Regions from separate parts of the Mesorhizobium sp. RCAM 05104 genome, predicted to be linked through region 2. Evidence: predicted binding sites of a transcription regulator. Region 2 holds the regulator's gene; each other region holds the start of a gene.
The links. The regulator PhoB, encoded in region 2, activates phosphate uptake and scavenging genes when phosphate is short. The targets are predictions, from matches to a motif close to TGTCATNNANCTGTCAT.
Positions count from the first base shown of each region.

Region 1 (3,520 bases), 360 kb from region 2:
CTTCGATCCGGAGCCGCAGCCGATGTCGGTGCGTGAGATCGCCGACAACATCATCGAGTTGCTGGCCGCGCGAGCCTTCGCCAAGAATATCGGCCTCGGCTGCCATGTCGAACCCGATGTGCCGCAATTGATCACCGCCGATCCGGGCAAGGTCAGGCAGGTGCTGCTCAACCTCATCGGCAACGCCATCAAGTTCACCGACAGCGGCGGCGTATTGGTGAGCATCGCGCGCGCCCGCACCCAGACCACCGATCGCATCTGCTTCACCATCGCCGACACTGGTCCGGGTCTGCGCGACGAGGACATGGAGCGCATTTTCGAGGAGTTCGAGCAGGCCGACGGCACGTCGACGCGTGCGCATGGCGGAGCCGGACTCGGTCTTGCCATCTCCAAACGCCTGGTGATCGCCATGGGCGGTGCGATCTCGGTATCCAGCCGGCTTGGCCAGGGATCCGAATTCGTCTTCGAAATACCGGCGATATCTGCCACCGAGGCACCGCAGAGCCGGCAGAACGCGCTGTCGGGCAGGCGCGCGGTGATCCTGTCGAAAAACGCCGTCGAGGCCGATGCCATCGCCCGCACCATCCGTGCCAATGGCGGCGCGGTCGATGTCGCCACCACCGCGGCACAGGCCGCGCCCTTCGCCGCCGGCTGCGACGTGCTTCTGGTCGATGCCGCGATGGAGGAGAGCGATGGAAGGCTGCTCAAGCGCCTGCGCCAGAGCGGCTTCGCCGACTGCGAGGCCATCACGCTGATCGCGCCGACCGACCGCGGCATGCTTGGCGAGTTCCGCGCCAGCGGCTACGCAACCTTTCTTGCCAGGCCAGTGCGTGGCGGAACACTTCTGCGTGTGCTGTTGAGCAGCAATGCCGCCGCCCTCGCCCAGCCGCAGCCGGAAACGCACCGCGCGCCGGCGTTTCGTGCCGTCAGCCACCGCCAGCAGGGCCTGTCGGTGCTGATCGCCGAGGACAATGACATCAACGCCATGCTGGCCCGCGCCACGCTGCTGAAGGCCGGGCATCGCGTCAAGGTTGTCGGCAACGGCAAGGCCGCTGTGGAAGCTGTCACCGGCGCCGGACGCAAGCACCGCTTCGACGTCGTGCTGATGGATCTGCACATGCCGGTCATGGACGGGCTGGACGCGATTGCCGCCATCCGCCGCCATGAGGAGGAGACCTCCGCGCCGCCTGTGCCGATCATGGTGTTGTCGGCCGACAGCCAGGAAAAGACGCGCCATGCGGTCCTCGCCCATGGCGCCAGCGGCTTCGTCACCAAGCCGCTCGACCCCGATGCGCTGGTCGCCGCCGTCGAGGGACAGGTCGCCGCCTGAGCCTCCTTTCCTTCCTCCGCGTCGACCCGTATCCTCGCGAAGCGTAGCCGGTTGACCGTCTTCGCCAGCCGACGAAGTATTGCCCGCGACCTCGTATCACGGTACTGTCACAATCCTGTTGCACCTACACCGTATCCCCGTGCCAAGAGGGATGGCTCGAAGGAGAATCACTCGTGCATACAGTTATGCCGGAATGTGACACTCGGCCGAACGCCAGCAGCGCATTGCTTGCCGGCCGTAACGTCGATTCCGTCATAAAGGGCGCGGCACTCGGCCGTATCGGCAATCTCGAAGTGCGGCTCGCCCGCAACGAGGCCGAGATCGCGGCCGCGCAGGAAGTGCGCTACCGCGTGTTCTACGACGAGCTCGGCGCCAGGAAGGAGCTGTTCCAGGCGCATGACCGCCGCGACGCCGACCGGTTCGATCCGCTCTGCGACCATCTGCTTGTCTTCGATACCTCGCTTTCGGGCCCGGAGCATCGTCGTATCGTCGGCACCTATCGCCTGCTGCGGCAAGAAATCGCGGCCGCGGCCGGCGGGTTCTATTCCGAAGGCGAGTTCGAGCTGACCCAGCTCATCGCCCGTCACCCCGGCCAGCGTTTCCTAGAGCTCGGCCGGTCCTGCGTCTTGCCCGAGTACCGCTCGAAGCGCACCATCGAGGCGCTGTGGCAAGGCATCTGGGCCTACATCAACCATTACGAAATCGGTGTGATGACCGGCTGCGCTTCTTTCCACGGCACGGTGCCGGCGGCGCATGCCGAGGCGTTCACCTACCTCGCCCATCACTGCCGGACGAACTCGGCCTGGGACGTGCGCGCGGTCTCTGGGCGCTACTGCTCGATGGATTTGATGCCGATCGAGGCGGTCAACGCCAAGGCGGCGATCGCGGCAATGCCGCCATTGGTCAAGGGCTATCTGCGCGTCGGTGCGCGCATCGGCGACGGCTGCGTCATCGACCGCGAGTTCTCGACGGTCGACGTGTTCGTGGTGATGCCGGTCAAGGAAATCGGCGCCCGCTACGTCAACTACTATGGTGGGGAAGCCCAGCGCTTCGCTGCCTGACGTTAGCGAACAGCGAAAGCCACGCCGCAATCCTGCGGACTGCCATCCCCCTGTTCGCTACTCCCTATTGGCCACTCACTTCACCTTCACGGAATATCTTCCGGCCGCCGGCCGGGCCGGCTCTTGTAGGACGGAAACGCCCAGCCGAAACGGAGTGCGCCGCCGCGCACGGCAAACGCCGCGGCGAAGCCGGCCAGTCCTGAAACAATCTGCGGCAGTCCGGCGACATCGCCTATGGTAAAGACGGCTGCCCCGACGAGAGCCGCCGTCACATAGATTTCCGGCCTCAGCAGCACCGAAGGCTCCCCCGCCAGGAGATCGCGCAGGATGCCGCCAAATGTGGCGGTCAGCATGCCGGTGATCACAGACACCGCCGGCGAGCCGGTGATGGCAAGTCCCTTGGCCGCGCCCATCACTGAAAAGGCGGCAAGGCCGATGGCGTCGAGCCACAAAAGCAGCTTGTAACGGGATTCGACGCGATGTGCCGTGAAGAACACCACCACCGCCACCACCGCGCAGATCAGCACATAGTCGCGGTTTCCCACCCAGAAGACAGGCACATTGAGGATGAGATCGCGGAAGGTGCCGCCGCCGATGCCGGTGACGCTGGCCAGGAACAGGAAACCGATAATGTCGAGCTGCTTGCGCGAAGCGGCAAGCGCCCCGGTCGCAGCAAAGACGGCGACACCAGCATAGTCGAGAAGCGCAATGGGGTTCATGCAGCGAACAATGAAAGAGTAAGTGGAAAATAGCGAATAGCACGAAGCTGCTATTGCGTATTTCCCTATTCGCTACTCGCTATTCCCTTGTCCGTTCACGCGTCCTTCTCGGCCTCGTCATTCACCGGACCCGGCTCGACCTGCGCTTCGCCGGCTGCAAGCTTCGGACCGCCCTTGGCGACGCCGACCATGGCCGGGCGCAACACCCGCTCGCCGATAGAATAACCCGGCTGCACGACCTGGACCACGGTATTGGCCGGGACATCCGGATTGGGCACTTCGAACATCGCCTGGTGGAAATTGGGATCGAACCTCTCGCCTTCCGGCGTGAGCTTCTTGACCCCGTGCCGTTCCAGCGCCGACAGCATGGCGCGCTCGGTGAGGTCTACGCCTTCGATCAGCGCCTTGAA
Region 1 covers NZ_CM185033.1:4,785,045-4,788,564, reverse strand. Annotated here, with positions in the region: gene AC56QP_RS23460 (response regulator) at 1-1,330, shown strand, start outside; gene olsB (l-ornithine N(alpha)-acyltransferase) at 1,516-2,391, shown strand; gene AC56QP_RS23450 (trimeric intracellular cation channel family protein) at 2,478-3,110, opposite strand; gene grpE (nucleotide exchange factor GrpE) at 3,206-3,520, opposite strand, start outside.
Region 1: olsB (l-ornithine N(alpha)-acyltransferase) is a predicted target of PhoB. The motif match lies at 1,436-1,452, and genes of this name have one in related genera.

Region 2 (3,520 bases):
CAGATGTTGTCTCCAGACATGACGATCGCCGCCGAGGCAACCGCCAAAGCCAAGATCGAGGTCAAGAACCTCAACTTTTACTACGGTCAGAGCAAGGCGCTCAAGGGTATCACCCTGTCGCTGCCCGAGCGCAGCGTCACCGCCTTCATCGGGCCCTCGGGCTGCGGAAAGTCGACGCTGCTGCGCGTCTTCAACCGCATCTACGAGCTCTACCCGAAACAGACCGCCGAGGGCCAGGTGCTGCTCGACGGTCAGAATATCCTTGACCGGTCGCAGGATCTCAACCTGCTGCGGACCAAGATCGGCATGGTGTTCCAGAAGCCGACGCCATTTCCGATGTCGATCTATGAGAACATCGCTTTCGGCGTCAGGCTCTATGAGAAGATCAGCAAGTCCGAGATGGACGGCCGTGTCGAGCAGGCGCTCAAGCGCGCCGCGCTGTGGACCGAGGTCAAGGACAAGCTCAACGCCAGCGGCCTCAGTCTTTCGGGCGGCCAGCAGCAGCGGCTCTGCATCGCCCGCACCGTGGCGGTGAAGCCGGAAGTCATCCTGCTCGACGAGCCGGCTTCGGCGCTCGATCCGCTGTCGACCGCCAAGATCGAAGAGCTGATCGACGAGTTGCAGGCCGACTACACGATCGTCATCGTCACCCACAACATGCAGCAGGCGGCACGCGTCTCGAAGCAGACCGCCTTCATGTATCTGGGCGAACTGGTCGAATTCGACCGCACCGAGAAGATCTTCACGTCGCCCCGCGAGAAGCGCACGCAGGACTACATCACCGGCCGCTTCGGCTGAGCTCAGACATACGAGGACTAAGATCATGGGCGAACATACAGTCGCTTCTTTCGACGAGGATCTCGGACAGATCAGCAGGCTCATCAGCGATATGGGCGATCTCGCCGGCTCGATGGTCGGCGGCGCGACCAAGGCGCTTTTGAATTCCGACAACGCCCTGGCACAGCGCGTTGTCTCCGACGACGCGATCATGGACGCGCGCCAGCGCGAACTCGACGACCGCGCCATCACATTGATCGCCAAGCGTCAGCCGATGGCCGACGATCTGCGCCATGTCGTCGGTTCGATCCGCATGGCCGGCGACCTCGAACGCATCGGCGATCTTGCCAAGAACATAGCCAAACGCGTCGGCACCGTTGGCCTCAGCGTCACGCCTCGCGACCTTTCGCACTCGATCGATGCGATGGCGCAACTGGTGCTGATCCAGGTGCAGGGTGTGATCGAGGAATATGCCGCCGCCGACGCGGCGGCGCTGGCCAAGCTCAGGAACGACGACGAACGCATCGACGTCAAGTACACGTCCGTGTTCCGCGAACTCCTGACCTACATGATGGAGGATCCGCGCAACATCACCGCGTGCACGCATCTGTTGTTCTGCGCCAAGAACCTCGAACGCATCGGCGATCACGTGACCAACATCGCCGAGAATGCGTATTATGTTTTGACCGGCACGCAGCTGCCCGCCAATCGCCCGAAGCAGGACGAGACGGCAATGTCCGCGCCGGCGGCATGACGACAGGGGTGAGCAGCCGATGATCGCGCCACGCATCATGGTGGTGGAGGACGAGGAGCCGCTGGGTGTGCTGCTCCGCTACAATCTGGAGTCAGAGGGTTACCAGGTCGAGGTGGTGACGCGCGGCGACGAGGCCGAGATCCGGCTGCAGGAGAACGTCCCCGACCTTCTGGTGCTGGACTGGATGGTGCCGGCGGTTTCCGGCATCGAACTCTGCCGGCGGCTGAGAATGCGCCCCGAGACCGAGCGGCTGCCGATAATCATGCTGACCGCGCGTGGCGAGGAGAGCGATCGCGTGCGCGGCCTTTCGACAGGCGCCGACGATTATCTGGTCAAGCCGTTCTCGACACCGGAGTTCATGGCCAGGGTCAAGGCGCTGCTGCGCCGCGCCAAGCCGGAAGTGCTGTCCAGCGTGCTCAAGGTTGGCGACATCGTGCTCGATCGTGAGTCGCACCGGGTCTATCGCAAGAAGAGCGAGATCCGGCTCGGACCGACCGAATTCCGCCTGCTGGAATTCATGATGCGCCACCCTGGCCGCGTCTTCTCGCGCAGCCAGCTGCTCGACAATGTCTGGGGCGAGACAATCTATATCGACGAGCGCACGGTGGACGTGCATGTCGGCCGGTTGCGCAAGGCGGTCAACAATGGCCGCATGCCCGATGTCATCCGCACGATCCGCGGGGCGGGTTACGCGATCAGGGAAGACTAGGGACAGTCCGGGCTCAAACCTGCCGGACGACGGTGCCGATCACATTGACGAGAAGGCGCGCCGCGGTCAGGGCCGACAGGCTGTCAATGTCGGCGGGAGGATAGAGTTCGACAAGGTCGAATCCCGCGATCCTGGCCCGCCTGCCGAGGCCCGCGATCAGATCGATCACCTGGGTGTAGGTGAGGCCGCCGGGCGAACGCGCCGCCACGCCCGGCATGATGCCGGGATCGAGGCCGTCGCAGTCGAGGGTTACGACGACCCGCGCCCCTTCCGGAATATGCCGGAGAGCGGCTTCGACGCCCTGGGCGTGAACCTCGCGGGCCGTTACAAGGCGGCTGCCATAGCGCCGTGCCGCTTCGATTTCGGTGAGGCGCGCGCTGCCAACGCCACGGATGCCGACCTGCACGATGCCGGCGACATGCGGCATCTCGCTCGCGCGGCGCATCGGGTTCGAATAGCCGTAGCGCTCGCCATGCACCTCGTCGCGCCAGTCGATATGGGCGTCGATCTGCAGGATCCAGACCGGCCCGTGATCCGCAAAGCCGGCGAGGAAGGGGATGGGCACGGAATCGTCGCCGCCGAGCAGGATCGGTACGGCCGGCAATGCCAGAACCTGACGCGTTTTCGCCTGGATTCGAGCCCTGTTGCCGGTATTGTCATGCATGGTGGTCGGGATGTCGCCGGTGTCGATGCAGCAGACCGGCTTGCCGTCGAACAGCGGGCCGCCGAGATCGAAATCCCAGTGCTCGACGAGCGTGGCATCGCCCTGACTCGCAACGCGGATGGCGTCGGCGGCCAAGGCATAGCCGCGGCTGTCCTCGCCGGGATAGGTGCTGCCGTGGCCGGCTCCGAAGATCACCGCGCGCGGGATACGGCCATCGGCAAGCCAATCGGGAAAGCCGAGAAAGGGAGGCGAGGCGGTCATTTCTTGGTGGTCCTGATGATGGTTTAGCTGAAATTTCAGTGTTGAGGGTGCGGGATGATGAGCATTGGCTGGGCGTGTCGAATTAGACAGCATCCTAACAGTTGGCGCGCCTAACTGACATCATACCCATCGTGAAGCCCGGTTCAGGTCGACCGGTCGTTCAGAATATGCGCTGATCCTCAGGCAACGTTCTTTCCGGCGCCCGTTCGTGCTTGCGCGCCCGGTGCGAAAATCTCCTGGTCGACGAAGGTCAGCGCGCGCATGGCGCAGCCTTCGCGGATCAGCGGCAGTTCGTTCGGCTCGGTGTCGAAGGAAATCGATTCCGAATGCTGGCCTCCGGCGGTCTGGGCTATGG
Region 2 covers NZ_CM185033.1:4,426,214-4,429,733, forward strand. Annotated here, with positions in the region: gene pstB (phosphate ABC transporter ATP-binding protein PstB) at 1-798, shown strand, start outside; gene phoU (phosphate signaling complex protein PhoU) at 824-1,531, shown strand; gene phoB (phosphate regulon transcriptional regulator PhoB) at 1,551-2,240, shown strand; gene AC56QP_RS21700 (agmatinase) at 2,254-3,165, opposite strand; gene AC56QP_RS21705 (ROK family protein) at 3,345-3,520, opposite strand, start outside.

Region 3 (3,520 bases), 1.0 Mb from region 2:
TTCGGCATCGACCACCCGCCAGCAGGCGGCCAGAAATTCATCCTGGTCCTGCGCGAGGCTCGCTTCGTTGAGCGTGCGCGCGATGGCGAGCGCCTTGACATGGTCCTGTGCCGCCTCAAGCACCTTGTCGGCCAGCCGGCGCAGCGCGGTGCGCAGTTCGTCGCTCCAGCCATGATGATTGTCCTCGGCGATCAGCGACAGGATGAAAACGGCCTCCTCCAGCGCATCCGCCGCATCGTCGGCGCATTCGATCAGCTGCAGGAAGGGCAGCCAGCGCGCGTTGCCCGCGGCCTGGTCGCGCAGGCGCATCACCAGATGATCGGCCTTGCGTTCCCAGATCTTGGCGCGCTCCGATAGCTTTCGAGCGGCCTTGACGTCTGTTTCGTGGCCATACGCCAGCGCATCGCGTATGCCTTCGGCCAAGGCGTGGCAGAAGGCGGCGTGCTCGCCGAGAAGCGCGAACTCGTCCCGGTGACGGCGGACATGGCGCGACAGCAGCAGCCGGATCTGGTCGGCGATCAGGGCGGCGGTCTGATCCACCTGCATGGCATGGGAGGAAAGCACGAGCACCTCGGTCAGGAAATCCTGCGCCTCGGCCGCGCCCAGCACGCTGTCCAACCGGTCGCCGATCCGGAAATGGTCCGGCGACAGCGCTTCCATCGCGTCGAAGACCAGTTGATCGGCCCCGGCCATGAGCCAGCCCATATGGCCTGCCTCGCGATGGGCTGCCTCGGTCAGCACCGCGATGGAAAGCGGCTTGGCTACAAGCCGGTTCAGCCGCTTGCGTGCCCGGTTCCAGTCGATCAGGAAGACGATGCGCGCGCCCAGACCCTCAAGGGCCGCGTCGGCCGCCGCGAGATCGGCGCAATCGAAGCGCGCCGTGCCGACGACGTAATCGGCGCCCGAGTTCAGACCGGCGCTGCGCCGCGCGCCGACGTCCGACCATTGCGCTCCAATCTCCGACAGAAGGCCCTGGAAGAAGGCAAAGCGACGCTCGTGCAGGTCCGAATAGGTGAGCGTAATCGAAGAACCCTCGATCTGGATCACCAGCACATGCACGTCGTTGGTGCCGATGTCGTTCTGGATGAGCAACCGCGCCCCGTCGCGCGTCGCCGCCGTGTCGAGGCCGGGATGGTCGAATTTGAGCCTGCGCGTGCGGTTCAGCCCACGCATGAAGGCAGCGACGCGGGGGCGGTCGTCGGCATCGAGCTGCCAGCCATGGGCACCGTCGACCGTATCGTCCGACATGTCGACCGCCAGCCGGTTCAGGCTCTTGTGCAGATCCATCACCAGAATGTGGAACGTATCGCTCTCGCCCCGCTTTCCGCCCGTCAGCGCGAGCATTTGGGCGTCGTCGAGCACGCCCGCATTCAACTGGTCCAGCCAGTCGTACCAATGATCGACCCGCGCGATTTGCGCCTTGTGGTCGGCATCCGCGCTGCCTTCCAGCGGCCGGGCCATCAGGCGGATGTCCTCCCCGAGCAGCTTGCCAAGTCGCGCCAGGTCGGCAAGATGCAACGTCCCGCCCTCCAGCCAGGCTGTCGCCTGCATCTCCATGAGCCACGGCGCGTTGATATGGGCGGCCGCATAGTCGCGACGCAGGTTGGATAGCGGAGCCGCGCCATCCGCGGCATGGGCAGCCGCGGCCTGAAGCGCGGTCAGTGCGAATTTCAGCCGGTCATTGGCCGCAAGCGCACCGGTGATCCGGGCCGGCAGTAGCAGCTTCGATTGGCCGAGCGCGGCGACAACATCCACTTTTTCCATCTATCAGCCATCCATTCTGCCACAATGATACATTGTTCGATTCATTGCCTCGTTGTCCGCTTTCCAAATTTTATCGAAATCAGAAGCCGGCGTACTAACGGAGATCGAAGCACTGTCACAATATTGTTATGATAAATATACTCTGGAGTCCGCACTTCATCATTGATCTGGCGCAAAGCATTCGATGGAAGACTTTTCAGGAGTGATCGCTCGCAAAACGGAAGCTGCCATGATAAGCATCGTGCCCGGCGATGCCCTTCATCCCGCAGGGGTGGGCAAATGTCTGAAATCACGGCCCTTCTCAGCCCTTTCGGCTGCGGCAAGTCGGGATTGCGGCTCTGTTCGAATGGCGCCGACGAGATTTGGTGGGCATGCGAATGCCAGGCCGGGCTCATCCGGACGGGTCGATATCCGCGATCCCGGCACTCGACGCGCGTTGCCTCGGCTGGATCGCGCAGGAATGTTATGAACACCCTGATATGGCGGTGGCCCAGGCCTAGATGTCAGCCGGCACGGTGATGCCGAGCAGCATCTGCAGCCCGAACAGCACCATCAGCGAGGCGATGAACATGCCGACGAAAACGGCGGTGCCGACCGCGGCACCCTTGCCGATGGAGGCATTGGTCATGCGCCAGGTCAGCACCATCGACAGCGCGAACAACAGCAGCGACACAAGGCTCGAGATCTGGCTCGCGGACGTCAGGAAAAGCCTGATCAGCGCCGAGGGCAGCATCAGCCAGGCGGTGATGGCCGAAGCCCAGTTGCTGGCAACGACATAGTGGACGAAGCGGCTGCCTATGCCGGCACGCCGCGCGACCAGGGCAAGAGCGACCAGCGGCAGCACCCAGGAGCTGATATCGACCGTAGCCAGGCGGACGAGCATGCCGAAGCGTCCCGCGAACGCATTGGGATCGCCGATCTCGTTGGCAATGCCGACCCAGCCGACGATCAGCGCCGGTGCGGCAACGACGATGGCGAAAAAGGAGTTCCAGAAACCGTCGGCCGACAGGTCGAGCAGACGCAATCCGTCGACCTTGCCGAGCATAAGCCGCCAGGCGCCGGTCAGCGAAGCTTGGGTCTCGTCCGCCGAAAGCATCCTGCTCAGCCCTGTCCGAACCAGTCGTCGATGAAGCGCTGGTAGATTTGCGTCAGCGTTTCGAGATCGGTAATGGCGACGCGCTCGTCGACCATGTGCATGGTCTTGCCGACCAGACCGAACTCGACCACCGGGCAGTAGTCCTTGATGAAGCGCGCGTCCGAGGTGCCCCCCGAGGTGGATAGCGCCGGCTTCCTGCCGACCACCGCCTTGACCGAACCAGTCAGTGTCTCGATCAGCCTGTCGTCGCGGGTCAGGAAGACATGGCTCGGCCGATCGCGCCAGACAAGATCGTAGTCGACCGGCGTCTTCTTGCCCGGCCGGTATTTCTTGCGCTTCGCCGCCTGGTCGAGGCGATTGTGGATTTCCGCCTGGATCGTCTCGGCCGTCCAGGTGTCGTTGAAGCGGATGTTGAAGGTGGCGGTCGCCTTTGCCGGAATGACATTGGTGGCCGGGTTGCCGACATCGATGGAGGTGACTTCCAGGTTGGTCGGCTGGAAATCCTTCGTTCCCTTGTCGAAGACGGGATGCAGCAAGGCATCGACAAGGCTTATCAGCCCGCGCACCGGATTGTCGGCAAGTTGCGGATAGGCGGCATGGCCCTGGCGGCCATTGACGGTGATGGCGCCCGACATGGAGCCGCGCCGGCCGATCTTGATC
Region 3 covers NZ_CM185033.1:3,381,256-3,384,775, reverse strand. Annotated here, with positions in the region: gene AC56QP_RS16550 (DUF47 family protein) at 1-1,764, opposite strand, end outside; gene AC56QP_RS16545 (transporter) at 2,261-2,860, opposite strand; gene dapE (succinyl-diaminopimelate desuccinylase) at 2,866-3,520, opposite strand, start outside.
Region 3: AC56QP_RS16550 (DUF47 family protein) is a predicted target of PhoB. The motif match lies at 1,878-1,894, and genes of this name have one in related genera.